3 regions of the Duganella vulcania genome follow, and region 1 is predicted to be linked to each of the others. Evidence: predicted binding sites of a transcription regulator. Region 1 holds the regulator's gene; each other region holds the start of a gene.

Region 1 (5,050 bases):
CTCGAACTCGACAGGAATCCGCACCGCCTGGCTGCGGTTGTTGCGAAATAGCTTGGCTTCTTTGGGCTTGGATGGCGTCGATGGGGCAGGCATGGCAGTGCGCTCCTTTGCATATGTCGATAGTATATGCCAGATCAAAACCGCGTCAACCTTGCCCTTCCAACGATCGCCGCCAGCGTCAACGGCTCCAGCGCACCACTTCGATGGTGTGGCCGTCCGGGTCTTTGATCATGGTGCCGAAATAGCAGTCGAATTCGCCGACCACTTCGTAGCAGGCCATGACGACGGGCTCGTCCGATCCAGTTCCACCGCCATCGGTGTCTAGTCCAGGTGACGCAACGGGTGGGCGTAGTCCGGCCACACCGGCTGGAAGAAGCGCTGCACCATGGCGGCGTCCACCTCGTCCAGCGAGGCCGGCTTCCATTGCGGCGCGTTGTCCTTGTCGATCACCAGCGCGCGCACGCCTTCGATCACTTCGCCATCCTCGAAGTTGTGGCGCACCAGCGTGCGCTCCATGCGCAGGCAGCCGGCCACGTCCAGCGCGGCGCCGCGCTTGACCAGCTCGTGCGTCACGCACATCATCAGCGGCGAGCGCGTGGCCATGACCTGCAGCGTCTTTTGCGCGAAGGCGCTGTCGTCCGTTTTCAGCGAGGCGATGATGGCCGGCACCGAGCCGGCGCCGAAGTGGCGATCGATGGCGGCGCGCTCGGCCGCCAGCTTGCTGTCGCCCGCCGCGCCCTTGAACGGCTCGGCGAAGGCGGCGATGGCCTCGGCCAGTTCCGCGCCGGCGGTCGATTCCAGGATGGCCTCCAGCACCTCCATCGCTTCGGCCGGCGCGTAGTGGTCGGCCAGTCCCGCGTACAGCGCGTCGGCCGCGCTAATGGTCACGCCGGTCACGCCGAGATAGCAGCCCAGCTTGCCCGGCGCGCGCGACAGGAAGTAGCTGCCGCCCACATCCGGGAACAGGCCGATGTTCACTTCCGGCATGGCCATTTTGGTCCGCCCGGTGACGATGCGCACGCGGCAGCCGGGGCCGCCCTGCGCCACGCCCATGCCGCCACCCATGACCACGCCATCCATCAGCGCGATGTACGGCTTGGGATAAAAATGGATCAGGTGGTTGAGCGCGTACTCCTCGGTGAAGAAGTCCTCCACCAGCGCGCTGCCGCCCTGCGGCGTGGCGCGGCCGGCGTCGTAGAAGAAGCGGATGTCGCCGCCGGCGCAGAAGGCCTTCTCGCTGCTGCTGCGGATGACCACGGCGGCCACGCCGCTGTCGTCGCGCCACGCCATCAGCGCCTGCGTGATGTCGCGCACCATCGCCAGCGATAAAGAGTTCAAGGCCTTGGGCCGGTCCAGCGTGATGAAGCCGGTTCCGTTGCTGACGCTGGTGTGGACGTATTCGCTCATGGGGTGCGCAGGATAGTGGTGAAAACCCTATTCTATGCGGGCGCAAAAAAGGGCGCCAGTGCGCCCTTAGTTTGATGGTGCCGGGGCCGTTGTTATAGGGCGGCGGCAGCGGGTTCGTAGCTATCCGGGAGATGCTTGATCGCATCGTGACCGTGCTCTTGGACCTTGGCTTTGTACTTCATGACCTGCCGATCCAGCTTGTCGACCAAGGTGTCGATGGCGGCGTACAGGTCCTGGGACAGGCTTTCCACGTAGACGGTCTTGCCCGACATGCGCAGGTTGATTTCAGCCTTCTGGCGTTTCTCTTTCTCTTTAAGGTTATCTACGGTCAGGATGACAGCAATATCAATCACTTGATCAAAGTGGCGGGTGACGCGTTCCAGCTTGCTCTGCACGTATTCACGGATGGCCGAGGTCACTTCGAGATGATGTCCACTGATGGTGAGATTCATACACACTCCTAAAGATAATGTCGCTTCTTACGGTTAGTGCGGGGCCCATTGCTACCGGGCGCGCAGGAACCAAGTAACTACAAAGACTTGCGGAGACTGACTGGCGGGATTTTCAAAGCTTCGCGATATTTGGCAACAGTTCGTCGCGCAATCACCATGCCTTGTTCTCCCAGCATGTCCGCAATCTTACTGTCGGATAAAGGATTTTTCGGGTCTTCTGCTCCTGTCAATTGCACAATGAGTGCGCGTATCGCCGTCGAACTTGCTTCCCCCCCCGCTTCGGTGGCGACATGGCTACCAAAGAAATATTTCAACTCAAACATGCCATGCGGGGTCAGCATATATTTTTGAGTTGTTACACGAGAAATAGTGCTCTCGTGTAGACCCAGTGTATCAGCAATTTCGCGAAGCACAAGGGGGCGCATGGCGACCGCGCCGTGCGAGAAAAAGTTCTTTTGTCGTTCTACTATCGCTTGTGCGACGCGCAAAATCGTGTCGAAACGCTGGCGCATATTCTTGATCAGCCACTTGGCTTCCTGCAGCTGCGCGCCCATCGCGCCCTCGCCTTTTCCCTGCTTGAGCAGGTTGGCGTACATGGCGTTCACGCGCAGGCGCGGCATGACGTCGTTGTTGAGGCTCACTTGCCAGCCGTTGCGTGATTTCTTGACGATCACATCCGGCACCACGTAGTCCGACACGTCCGACGCGAACGCCGAGCCCGGATGCGGATTGCACTGGCGGATGACGGTTTGTGCTTCGCGCAAATCCTCGTCGTCGCACAGCAGCGCCTTCTTCAATTTGTTGAAGTCGCGCTGGGCAAACCAGGTCAAATGATTTTCCACGATGGCCAGCGCCATGCGCCGCGTGACCAGCGGGATGCCCGGCAGGCGCTTGATCTGCAGCGCCAGACACTCGGACGCGTTGCGCGCGCCCACGCCCATCGGGTCGAAGCTTTGCAGCAGCGACAGCGCGGTGCGCAGTTCGTCGAGGTCCACCTCCAGCTCTTCCGGCAGGCGGGCGTGGATTTCCTCCAGCGATTCCTCCAGGTAGCCGTTCTCGTCCAGCGCGTCGATGATCAGCTCGACCAGCGCGCGGTCGCGCATCTCCAGCACCGTCACGCGCATCTGCTCCATCAGGTGCTCGCGCAGCGTGCAGTGGCTGGCCTCGAGCTGCGGACGCGCATCCTCGTCGTCGGGCGCCTTGCTGCGGCCGGCGTCGCTCCAGTCGACGTCGGCGTCGCTGCTGGTGCTCTCGGTGTCGGCGGCCGGGCCGTCGTAGTTGTCGGCGTCGGCGGCCGGCGCCTCCTGGGCGTTGGGCGGGCCTTCCGGCGGCGCGTCGCCGACCGGGGCTTGCTGGCTGATGGCGCCGTCCGACAGCAGCCGCAGCGAGCGGTCCAGCGGGTCGTCGAGGCGCTCCAGCAGCGGATTATCGGTCAGCAGCTGTTCCAGTTCCTGATGCAGCTCCAGCGTCGACAGTTGCAGCAGCCGGATCGACTGCTGCAACTGGGGCGTCAGCGCGAGGTGCTGCGACGTGCGCAGTTGCAAAGACTGTTTCATGGGTCACATACGGAAGTGTTCACCCAGATACACGCGACGCACCGATTCGTTGGCGATGATGTCGTCTGGCCGGCCTGAAGCCAATACCGTGCCCTGGTTGATGATATATGCGCGGTCGCAGATGCCCAGCGTCTCGCGCACATTGTGATCGGTAATGAGGACGCCGATGCCGCGTTCCTTGAGGAAGCGCACGATGCGCTGGATCTCAATGACGGCGATCGGGTCGACCCCGGCGAATGGTTCGTCGAGCAGCACGAAGCGCGGGTTGGTGGCCAGTGCGCGCGCGATCTCCACGCGGCGGCGCTCGCCGCCCGAAAGCGACAGCGCCTGGTTCTCGCGCAGCTTTTCGATCTGCAAATCGGCCAGCAGGGTATTGAGCCGTTCATCAATGGCAGCCTTGGATAAAGGCTTGCCGTCCACTTTCTGGATTTCGAGGACGGCGCGGATATTTTCTTCCACCGTCAGCTTGCGGAACACCGACGCTTCCTGCGGCAGGTAGGACAAGCCGAGCGAGGCGCGGCGGTGGATCGGCAGCGAGGAGATGTCGGTGCCGCTGATGTCGATGCTGCCGGCGTCCGACGGCACCAGGCCGACGATCATGTAGAACGAGGTGGTCTTGCCGGCGCCGTTGGGGCCGAGCAGGCCCACCACTTCGCCGCATTCCACTTGCAGGGACACGTCATGCACGACCTGGCGCTTGCCGTAGGTCTTTTGCAGGCCGCGTACGATCAGGGTGCTACCGCAGGATGGTTCCATGCTCACTTCTCCGTGGCCGGCGGCGTCGACGCGGCTGGCGTGGCGGCCGGCGCGGCCGGGCGGATGGTTGGCTGGATCACCATGGTGCCGCGGCCGGCGCCCGGCTTGCTCTCGCCGGTGACGGTGTTCTTCACGGCGAACTGTTCCTTGCGGCTGTCGTAGGAAATGAACTCGCCGTTGACCTCGTCGCTGAGGCGGCCGCCTTCGAGGCGGCGCACCTTGGCCTTGGAGAACAGCTTGACCAGGTCGGTCTTGTTGCTGTACTCGATGCGCTCGGCTTCGCCTTCGACCCACTGGTCGCCGGCGCCGTCGCGCTTCTGGCGGAAGGTGGCCGGCGTGCCCGGCGTGCTGGTCAGCACGACGAAGTCGTAGCCTTCCGGGTCGGTGGTCATCACCGCCTTGGGCGACTTCAGCAGCAAGGTGCCGCGCGTCAGGATCACGTTGCCGATCAGCGTCTTGACCTGCTTGACGTCGTCGATCTGCAGATCATCATACTGGATCGTGGTCGGCTTGGTGGAGTCGGCCTTTTCCGCGTGGGCGGCGCAGGCCGCCATCAGCAGCACGGCGGCCGACAATATCAATTTTTTCATCGTCATTCCATTCTTCATCGTTGGTTCTTCAATGGCCGGGGCGCGGCGGCAGCACCAGCTGCCCGCGTCCGCCCAGCTGCACTTCGCGCGTGGCGTTGTTGGCCTTCATGCCGACGCCGTTGGCGGTGGCGTTGCCGATCTCCAGCGCCACCGGCGCGGTGGTTTCCATCCGTTCCTCGTCCGGGTACACGGTCAAGGTCGAGGTCGTCATGCGCAGCGCCTGCGCCTTCGGCGTGGCCGGGCGCACCACGTCCACATTACCACTGAGCTTGACGCGCGTATTGCCCTG
Region 2 (5,050 bases), on a different contig from region 1:
TAGCGCCGCACCGCCGGCAGTGCGATGACGGACCGCTCCGCGTTGTCGTCGCCGCCGCCGTCGTGGCCGAGAAGGTGCAGCAGGATGTCCGCGATCTCGCGCCGGCTGAAGTAGTGGAAGTTCCGGCCAGTCCGTTCGCTGAGCGCCGCGCATAGCTTCGGCGCCCATGGCTGCGGTGCGCCGAAAACGCGGCTGCATGCCGCAATCAGCTTGTCCACGCTGCCGTCCGAAGCCAGCATCGTATCGGCCAGCGCCAACGCGGTAAGTTTTGCGATCGTCATGCGTAGTGAAAGGAGCGGAGAGCCTTCAACGAGTCTCGTGATGCGTGAGCTGTCTTGCGCGGTAGCGCAACGGGGCTCAGGCGGCGAAATGCTGAACATTAAAAATCCCACGGGGTAGCCCCGTAGAGGCTGTCCCTGCCGAAGCAAAGACAGGCCGGCTTGAAGGATCCGCCCCGCCCACACGGTAGCGGAATTTTATTTAAAAAGCAATCACTGCTTGGCGATCCATTCAAACACCGACGGACCATGCGGCTTCCAGCCCAGTTGCGTGCGCGCCCGCTGCCCTCGCACGCGGCTGTTGGAGCCCAGCCCATAGGAAGCCATCTCGTAGCCCCATTCCTCCTTGGCCTGCTCCAGCGGCCAGTCCTGCGGGTCGCCCAGGTCCAGCGCGCGGGCGATGGCCGCGCTCATGTCGCGGAACGAGGCCTCGCCGCTTTCGACGAAGTAGAACGCGCCGGCCTCGGTCTTTTCCAACGCCAGCAGATACAGGTCGACCACGTCGTCGATGTGGACATTGGACCAGATGTTCAAACCGCGCCCCACATGGCGCACGATGCCGCTCTTGCGGGCCTGCTTGATCAGGCGTGGCAGCTGCACGCTGTCGCGCGGCAGCGCGCCGTCGCCGTAGATCAGCGTATTGCACAGCACCGCCGAGCGCACACCTTTGCCGGCGGCGGCCAGCACCAGGTCATCGATGGCGACGCGCGCGGCCTTGTCGGCGGTGGGGGCGGGGAGTTGGTCTTCGAAGTAGATGCGGTCCGTGGCCTCGCCGCCGGAGGCGTCGCCGACGATGCTGGAACCGCTGGTGTGCAGGAATACCTTGCCGCTGCCGGCCAGCGCATCGACAAAGGCTTCCACGGCGGCGCGGTTGTCGCTGCTGGCGGCGTTGATGACGGCGTCCGCCGCCTTGGCCTGGGCGATCAGCAGGTCGCGGTCGTCGAGGGTGCCGGCCACGCCGGTCACGCCGATCGAAGCCACTTCCTGTAGTTGTTCCGGGTTGCGTACCAGGCCGACCACCTGATGGCCTGCGCGCACCAGGCCCGCTGCGATGGAACCGCCGATAAAGCCTGCCGCGCCGGTGACGAATATTTTCATGCTGTGCTCACGTAATCAGTTAGGGGAGCAAACAGTATGGGGACGGGCGCCGCGCCCAAACAGGCCGCGCGGCGCAAAGCTCCCTTGATTACGGCGCAACGATCAGGCTTAAGCCTTGCGCTGTTTGCGCTTGGCGACCACGCCCAGCAAGGCCAGGCCGCCCAGCAGCATGGCGTAGGCGTCGGCTTCCGGCACCGGTGCGGCAGCCACCGCGAAGGACAGGTTGTCGGCATAGCCGTCGTTGTACGAGCCGGCGTTGCGGGTCATGGTCAGCGTGATGCCGACATTGAGCGCGCCGACCGGGATGTAGCCTTGCGTGTCGCGCAGCAGAAGACCTGTGTGGTTGCCGCGCTCCGAATTGGAGACGGGACCCAGGCTGGCGCTGGACAGCACGGCGCCGCCGCTGCCGAAGAAGGTGGCGGTCAGCGTGGCGTTGTCGTTCTGCGATTCATAGCCGCCCAGCCAGGCCGACAGGTCGTAGCGCGAGGCGCCGGTGTTGATGGCGGTGCTCAGCGCCGACAGGTCGATGGTCTGGCTGGCGGTGGACTTGGCGTTGCTGTCGCCGCCAGCGAAGAAGTAGGTGCCGCGGTCGGACGGACCTGGATCCGAAGGGAAGGGGAAGCCGCCGCTGGCGCCGTATTTGACGACGCTGAAGGCCGAAGTGGTATTCCAGCCAGTGGTATTGCCGGTTTCGGCGTTACCGTTGGCGATCAGGTTGGCGCCGAAGCCGGTGGCGTGGGCGGCCGGAGCCAGTGCCAGGGCAACCGCCGCAGCGGCTGCAAAAGTCGAGAAGCGCATTGCTTGTCCTTGATGGGAAATGAAAAATGGTGCTTATTTTACAAGCAAAAAAGACAAATGTAAAACATGATGCGCCATGCATGCACCGTTATGGTGCGCAAGGCTCTCTTTGGTGCGAAATAAGTCCTTACATCGCCTGTGGCGCGTGATTCGGCTGGCATGACGATTGCATTACGTTAGCCATGCCCGATACCACCGCATCCAGAGAACTCGCCGCCGGCCCTGGCGCATGGCAGGCCAGCCTCACGCTCGGATTTGCCGACGACGGCGGCACCACGCGCCTGTTCGACAACCGGCACTATGGCCCGCTGCGCGTGCAGAAGGCGCTGTACCCGGAGGACGCCAAGGTGTGCCATGCCATCGTCGTGCATCCGCCGGGCGGCGTGGTGGGCGGCGACCAGCTGGCGATCAATGTCGGCGTCGGCGCGCAGGCGCATGCCTTCATCACCACGCCGGGCGCCGCCAAGTGGTACAAGGCCAACGGCAAGGTCTCGCGCCAGCACGTGCGCCTGGCCGTGGCCTCTGGCGCCGCACTCGAATGGCTGCCGCAAGAGACCATCTTTTTTGATACCGCTAACGTGGCGCTGGACCAGCACATCGAGCTGGCCGAAGGCGCCACTTACATCGGCTGCGAAATCCTTTGCATGGGCCGGCGCGGCTCGGGCGAGAGCTTCAACACCGGCACCGTGGCCCAGCGCAGCAGCATCCGCCGCGACGGCAAATTGATCTGGTGGGAGCAGGGCGCGATGCTGGGCGGTCGCCTCGACAGCCCGCTGGCGCTCAACGGCAGGACCGTTTGCGCCACGCTGATCGCGGCCGGCAAGCCGCTGCCCGCCGCCGTGCTGTCCGAGATCCGCGCCGATATCCAGGCCGACGGCGAGCACGTTTTCGGCGTTACGCAAACCAGGGGCGTGCTGGTGGCGCGCCACCTGGGCGACGACAGCGAAACCGCACGCCGCCTGATGCTCACCGTCTGGCGCCGCCTGCGCCCGCACCTGCTGGGCCGCGCGGCCGTCACGCCGCGCATCTGGCAAACCTGAAAGACAAAACTGAGAAACGCCATGGACCTGACACCAAGAGAAAAAGACAAACTGCTGATTTTCACCGCCGGCATCGTCGCGGAACGCCGGCTCGCGCGCGGCTTGAAGTTGAACTACCCGGAAGCGGTGGCGCTGATCACCTGCGCCATCATGGAAGGTGCGCGCGACGGCAAAGCCGTCGCGCAGCTGATGTCCGACGGCACCCGCATCCTTACGCGTGCCGACGTCATGGAAGGCATCCCCGAAATGATCCCCGACATCCAGGTCGAAGCGACGTTCCCCGACGGGAGCAAGCTGGTGACCGTCCACAACCCCATCCCGTAAAGGAGATCGCCATGATCCCAGGTGAATACATGCTCGAAGAGGGCGAGATCGGCCTCAACGAAGGCCGCGCCACCGCGACCGTCGTGGTGACCAACCAGGGCGACCGGCCGGTGCAGGTCGGATCGCATTTTCATTTTTTTGAAGTCAACACGGAGCTCAAGTTCGAGCGCTGGCAGGCCTACGGCATGCGCCTGAATATCGCCGCCGGCACCGCCGTCCGTTTTGAACCGGGCCAGCAGCGCACGGTGGAACTGGTGAAGCTGGGCGGTGACCAGAAGGTGTTCGGCTTCAATGGCAAAGTAATGGGCAAGCTGGACCCCAATCCACCTAAAGGCTGACATGGTTACAATCTCGCGCCGCGCCTACTCGGAAATGTTCGGCCCCACCAAAGGGGACCGCATCCGCCTGGCCGATACCGAACTGTTTATCGAAATCGAACACGATTTCGCCACCTATGGCGAGGAAGTCAAATTCGGCGGCGGCAAAGTGATCCGCGACGGCATGGGCCAGTCGCAGCGCGTGGCCGCCGACGTGATGGACACGGTGATCACCAACGCGGTGATCGTCGACCATTGGGGCATCGTCAAGGCCGACATCGGCCTGAAAAGCGGCATGATCGCCGCCATCGGCAAGGCCGGCAATCCGGACATCCAGCCGGATGTGACGATGGCCATCGGCGGCGCCACCGAGATCATCGCCGGCGAAGGCATGATCGTCACCGCCGGCGGCGTGGACACGCACATCCACTTCATCTGCCCGCAGCAGATCGAGGAAGCGCTGATGAGCGGCGTGACCACGATGATAGGCGGCGGCACCGGGCCGTCCGCCGGCACCTCGGCCACCACCTGCACGCCGGGGCCGTGGCACCTGCACGCGATGCTGGGCGCGGCCGACGCCTTCCCGATGAACCTGGGCTTCCTCGGCAAGGGCAATGTGTCGCTGCCGGAGCCGCTGGAGGAGCAGGTGCGCGCCGGCGCCATCGGCCTGAAGCTGCACGAGGACTGGGGCAGCACGCCGGCCGCCATCGACAACTGCCTGTCCGTGGCCGACCGCATGGACGTGCAGGTCGCCATCCACAGCGACACGCTCAACGAAGGCGGCTACCTGGCCGACACGCTGGCCGCGTTCAAGGACCGCACCATCCACACCTTCCACACCGAAGGCGCGGGCGGCGGCCATGCGCCGGACATCATCGCGGCGGTGGGCGAATCGAACGTGCTGCCGTCGTCCACCAACCCAACCCGCCCGTTCACCGTCAACACGCTGGACGAGCACCTGGACATGCTGATGGTGTGCCACCATCTTGACGCGGCCATCGCCGAGGATGTGGCCTTCGCCGAATCGCGCATCCGCCGCGAGACCATCGCCGCCGAGGACATCCTGCACGACATCGGCGCGATCTCGATGATGTCGTCCGATTCGCAGGCCATGGGCCGTGTCGGCGAGGTGGTGATGCGCACCTGGCAGACCGCGCACAAGATGAAGGTGCAGCGCGGACCCTTGGCGCCGGAT
Region 3 (5,050 bases), on a different contig from region 1:
CCGCTGCTGCAGGCCGACCTGCGCGCCGGCCGCGCGCGCCTGCTGGCGGCCGATCCCTACCTGATGGTGGTCAGCCAGGAGCTGCTGCCGCCCAAGCACCTGCAGCTGCGCGAGCGCGCGTGGCGGATCGTCGAGGCGCTGGTGGCGCAGGAGCCGGGCATCTACGAAGCGCGCCTGCGCGGCCAGCTGGTGGCGCAGGCCACCGTCGACCATGGCGTCTCCCATCCGACCATCTACCGCTACCTGCGCCGCTACTGGCAGCGCGGGCAGACACCCAACGCGCTGCTGCCCGACTACTGCAACTCCGGTGGGCGAGGCAAGGTGCGCCAGGCTTCGGCCGGCGTCAAGCGCGGCCGCCCGCGCAAGAACGACGCCGGCGATGGTCCCGGCATGAACGCCGACGAGGAGATCCGCCGCACCTTCCGCGTCGCCATCGCGCGCTACGCGGCGGGCCACGCCAAGTTCTCGCGGCTGGGCGCCTACCAGCAGATGCTGGCCGACTTCTTCAGCGGGCGCCGCATCGACGCCGGCAGCGGCCGTGTGCTGGCCGCGCAGGACGCGCCGGCGGCGCTGCCGACCTTCGGCCAGTTCAACTACTGGCTCGACCACGACGACGACCGCCCGCCGGAAGTGGTGCGCCGCAGCGCCGCCACCACCGCGCGCGGACTGCCATCGCCGGACCCGTACCCGCCTGGCGCCGACGGCGATTGGCAGCCGCCGGCCGATGGCCGTCCCGGCGCCTGCTTCCACCTGGACGTGGTGCGCACCGAAGTGCAGCTGGTCTCGCGCGCCGACCGCCAGCAGACCATCGGCCGCCCGCTGGTGTACGTGGCGATCGACGCTTTCAGTCACATGGTGGCCGGGGTCTACATCGGCATGGGCGCCGCCAGCTGGCAGCACGCCATGCTGGCGCTGGCCCACTGCGGCGCCGACAAGCAGCGCTACAGCCAACAGTTCGGCCGCCGCATCGAGGCCGTGCAGTGGCCCAGCCGCCACCTGCCCGACACGCTGTCCACGCACGCCGCCCTGGGCGGCGGCACCCAGCGCGACACGCTGCTCAACAACTTCAACCTGCGCTGCGTCGCCGCCAACGACGGCCCGGACGACTGGCGCGCCGTGCTGGCCAAGCGTTTCCAGCTGCTGGCACCGGATGCCGCCGGCGCCCCGTGCCGGCTGGACGGCGTGCTCGATCTGGACCAGTTCACCCGCATCGTCATCGACTGCGTCCTGTACCACAACAATAGCGCGCCGCTGGCGCGCGCCGGCCATGCCACGCCGCGCGCGTTGTGGGAGTGGGGCGTGGCCCATCGCGGCGGCAGCCTCAAGACCTATCCCGAACAGCTGCTGCGCTGTAGCCTGATGCCGGCCGCGCAAGCCACCGTCACCGCCGACGGCATCGAGCTGTCCGGCGTCGCCTACACCTGCGCGCGCGCCATCAACGAGCGCTGGTTCGAGCGTGCGCGCTCGCGCGGGCAGTGGCATGTGCGGGTGGTCTACGATCCGGCCGACATGGATATGATTTATTTGTTGGACCCGAACGCGCCGATGCAATTCCACGCCTGCCACATGGCCGACGGCGGCGGCATGCCGCGCCACCTGGCCGCGGTGGAAATCGCGGCGTTGCCTCGCCCGGTTCCCGCCATCCCCGCAGCACCCCTACGTAGCACTACGCACGCCATCGCCAGCTTCGCCAATTGAAACGCCCACGGCGCTGTCCAGCGCCGTGCATGCCCCTTCCTTCCATTCCGGTGCGCGCCTCTCGCTGGTGCGGCGCGCCGCTTCCGCATCCGCTTCGCAGGTGCCACCGGCGCAAATAAAGTCTGTCGCCGCCGGCGCCTTTTCATGCCTCCGGCGTGCCGGCCATGGGGCTGTGAAAGGACATTGTTTTATGCCGTTCCGCCTTATTCCATAAGGATCGCTTCGGCGGTGAAGCATGTTTATTTTGTCCCGAACAGTGGCACGACGATTGCTAGATAGGAGCTATGGAATCGCAAGTCACGAAAGGACATCGATGAATAGCAAAACCGTAAAATCGTTTAAATCGTTTAGTTCATTTACTCGAAGGGACTTCCTGTACCGCGCGGCAGCGGTCGGCGGCACCGGCCTGCTGCTCAACACCATGAACGCGTGGGGCATGGGCATGGATTCGACGGCCTCCGCGCCGCCGGCGCTGAGCGGCAGCGGCAAGGGAAAGAAGGTGCTGATACTGGGCGCCGGCCTGGCCGGCATGACCGCGGCCTACGAGCTGGGAAAGCTGGGCTACCACTGCCAGATCCTGGAAGCGCGCACCTTTGCCGGCGGTCGCTGCCAGACCGCGCGCAAAGGCTTCAGCCTGACCGAGCTCGGAGGCGAGAAGCAGACCTGCGATTTCGACGACGGCCAGTACATCAACCATGGCCCATGGCGCATCCCGTTGCACCATCAATCGACGCTGCACTACACGCGCTTGTTCGAGGTGCCGCTGGAGGTCATGGTCAACGATAACGACCACGCCTTCGTCTACTCGGAAAACGCCGGTCCCTACGCCGGCAAGCGCATGCGCGTCGCCGAGATCAAGGCCGACATGCGCGGCCACGTCTCCGAGCTCTTGGCCAAGTCGGTCAAGAACAAGCAGCTGGACCAGGAGCTCACCGCCGACGACCAGCGCCTGCTGCTGGACTACCTGGCGCACGAAGGCCAACTGGCCGGCGCCGACCTGCAATACAAGGGCCGCAGCGGCCGTGGCTTCACCGTCAATCCCGGCGCCGGCCTGTCGCCCGGACCGGGCACGCCGTCCGATCCGCTGGGCTTCAAGGACCTGCTGGCGTCCAAGCTGGGCAACGTCTACAGCGCGGTGCAGGACTTCCCGATGCAGAACACCATGTTCCAGCCGGTGGGCGGCATGGACGCCATCGCCAAGGCGTTCGAAAAGCGCGTCGGCAAGAACATCCGCTACCGCGCCGAAGTGCAGACCATCCGCCAGAACGACAAGGGCGTCACCGTCACCTACAAGGACACCGGCAGCGGCAAGGTCGCCAGCATCGGCGCCGACTACTGCCTGGTGGCGATGCCGCTGTCGGTGCTGCGCCAGATCGACACCGACTTCTCGGACAAGTTCAAGAGGGCCGTCGCCACGGTGGCCTACGCGCCGGTCGGCAAGATCGGCCTGCAGATGAAGCGCCGCTTCTGGGAGGAGGACGAGCACCTGTACGGCGGCCATATCCTCACCGACCTCAAAGGCATCAACACCATCTCGATGCCGTCCTACGGCTGGCAGAAGAAGAAGGGCGTGCTGCTCGGGTATTACCAGTACCAGACGGCCGCCATCGAGACCAGCGCTCTGTCGCCGAAGGAGCGCGCCGCGTTCGCGCTGGAGGCGGGGCAGAAGATCTTCCCGCAGTACACCGAGAACTTCGAGACCGCGTTCTCGGTCGCCTGGCACCGCGTGCAGTACAACCTTGGCGGCTGGGCCGAGTGGACCGAGAAGACCCGCGCCGCCGCCTACCCGATCCTGCTGGAGGGCGAGGGCCGCGTGCTGCTGGCCGGCGAGCACCTGAGCTACCTGACCGGCTGGCAGGCCGGCGCCATCGAATCGGCGTGGCAGCAGATCGCCAAGATCCATGAAAGGGCCAGCGCATGAAGGAAGCGTTGATCAAGGCGGCGATGGTGGTGGTCGCGCTGCTGGCGGCCGGCGCCAGCTCGCCGTCGCGCGCGCAGCAGATGGATGGCAAGGCGCTGTTCCTGAAGAACTGCGCGGCCTGTCACCAGCCCACCGGCAAGGGCATACCGGGCGCCTTCCCGGCGCTGGCGGGGAACAAGTTCGTGCAAGGGAAGGGTACCGACGTCGCCTCGGTGCTGCTCAAGGGGCGCGGCGGCATGCCGGACTTCAGCGACAGCTTGAGCGACGCGGAAATCGCCACCGTGCTCAGTTTCGTGCGCAGCAGCTGGGGCAACCAGGGCGCGCCGCTCAGCGAGTCCGAGGTGCTGGCGCTGCGCGACGTGCTGCAAGTCGACCATTTTAGTAACGGCCAGATGTCCAACAAACATTGAAGGAAAAACGCATGAAGAAATCGCTCGCCACCCTGTTGATCCCGGCCGCGCTGGCGCTGTTGCCCGCCGCCGCAGGCGCCGCACCGAAAGCAGTAGCCGCCGACATCGTCCGCCACAAGATCCCCGGATCGGACTTCCCGATCGCGCTGGCCGTCACCGTGCCGTCCACCGCCACCATCCACTTCGTCAGCGGCCAGGTGCCCGCCATCGTCGATTCCAGCGCCGCGCCGGATTCGCTGGCCGCCTTCGGCGACACCAGGACCCAGTCCGAGTCGGTGCTCAAGAAGATCAAGGAAGTCCTGGAGGGCATGAAGCTCGACATGAGCGACGTGGTCAAGATGACCGTCTACCTGGTCGGCGATCCGGCCAAGGGCGGCAAGGCCGACACCAAGGGCTTCATGGAGGCCTACACCCAGCACTTCGGCGGCGCGCAGACCAAGCTGCCGGCGCGCGCCGTGGTGCAGGTCGCGGCCCTGAGCAATCCGGGCTGGCTGGTGGAAATCGAAGTCGTCGCCGCAAAAAAATAATTACGCAGTAGGTCTTACTTTCTTTTTCATTCAATGGGGATTCATTATGCATAAGGCCATACTCAAAACCGGCGTCGCCGCCGTGCTGTCCACCCTGGCGCTGGGCTCCTCCTACGCCGCCGCAGCAGGCGCCGACGACAATGCGGCCGCCACGCCGGCCGCCGACGCCTCGGGCGAAGCCCCCGTCAGCGCGGTGATCGTCACCGGCACGCGGTCGAGCGGCATCAAGGTGGAGAACAGCGCCTCGCCGATCCAGGTGCTGGATTCGGCCTCGCTGCAGCGCACCGGCCAGCCGGACCTGATCCAGGCGCTGGCGCAGAACCTGCCGTCGTTCACCGCGCAAGCCTTCGGCGGCGACACCGCCAACCTGACGCTGTCGGCCCGCCTGCGCGGCCTGAGTCCCAACAACACGCTGGTGCTGATCAACGGCAAACGCCGCCACGGCACCGCCAACCTGGCCGTGCTGGGCGGGCCATACCAGGGCGGCGCCGCGG

Evidence for each region. Region 1 encodes sigma-54, which starts transcription at its own class of promoters, with help from an activator protein. Its sites were predicted from a motif close to TGGCANGNAANCTGCTTT; they were not measured.
Region 2: GTP90_RS30365 (urease accessory protein UreD) is a predicted target of sigma-54. The motif match lies at 2,330-2,347, and genes of this name have one in related genera.
Region 3: GTP90_RS23840 (flavin monoamine oxidase family protein) is a predicted target of sigma-54. The motif match lies at 1,956-1,973, and genes of this name have one in related genera.

What each region holds. Positions count from the first base shown of each region.
Region 1 covers NZ_WWCX01000024.1:5,559-10,608, forward strand. Annotated here, with positions in the region: gene GTP90_RS15430 (antitoxin) at 1-93, opposite strand, end outside; gene GTP90_RS15435 (enoyl-CoA hydratase/isomerase family protein) at 322-1,407, opposite strand; gene hpf (ribosome hibernation-promoting factor, HPF/YfiA family) at 1,500-1,859, opposite strand; gene GTP90_RS15445 (RNA polymerase factor sigma-54) at 1,937-3,415, opposite strand; gene lptB (LPS export ABC transporter ATP-binding protein) at 3,419-4,171, opposite strand; gene lptA (lipopolysaccharide transport periplasmic protein LptA) at 4,174-4,761, opposite strand; gene lptC (LPS export ABC transporter periplasmic protein LptC) at 4,790-5,050, opposite strand, start outside.
Region 2 covers NZ_WWCX01000104.1:5,822-10,871, reverse strand. Annotated here, with positions in the region: gene GTP90_RS30380 (reverse transcriptase family protein) at 1-281, opposite strand, end outside; gene GTP90_RS30375 (NAD-dependent epimerase/dehydratase family protein) at 492-1,376, opposite strand; gene GTP90_RS30370 (PEP-CTERM sorting domain-containing protein) at 1,485-2,174, opposite strand; gene GTP90_RS30365 (urease accessory protein UreD) at 2,357-3,214, shown strand; gene GTP90_RS30360 (urease subunit gamma) at 3,236-3,538, shown strand; gene GTP90_RS30355 (urease subunit beta) at 3,550-3,876, shown strand; gene ureC (urease subunit alpha) at 3,878-5,050, shown strand, end outside.
Region 3 covers NZ_WWCX01000056.1:33,390-38,439, forward strand. Annotated here, with positions in the region: gene GTP90_RS23835 (TnsB C-terminal domain-containing protein) at 1-1,698, shown strand, start outside; gene GTP90_RS23840 (flavin monoamine oxidase family protein) at 2,012-3,619, shown strand; gene GTP90_RS23845 (c-type cytochrome) at 3,616-4,029, shown strand; gene GTP90_RS23850 (RidA family protein) at 4,041-4,556, shown strand; gene GTP90_RS23855 (TonB-dependent receptor plug domain-containing protein) at 4,603-5,050, shown strand, end outside.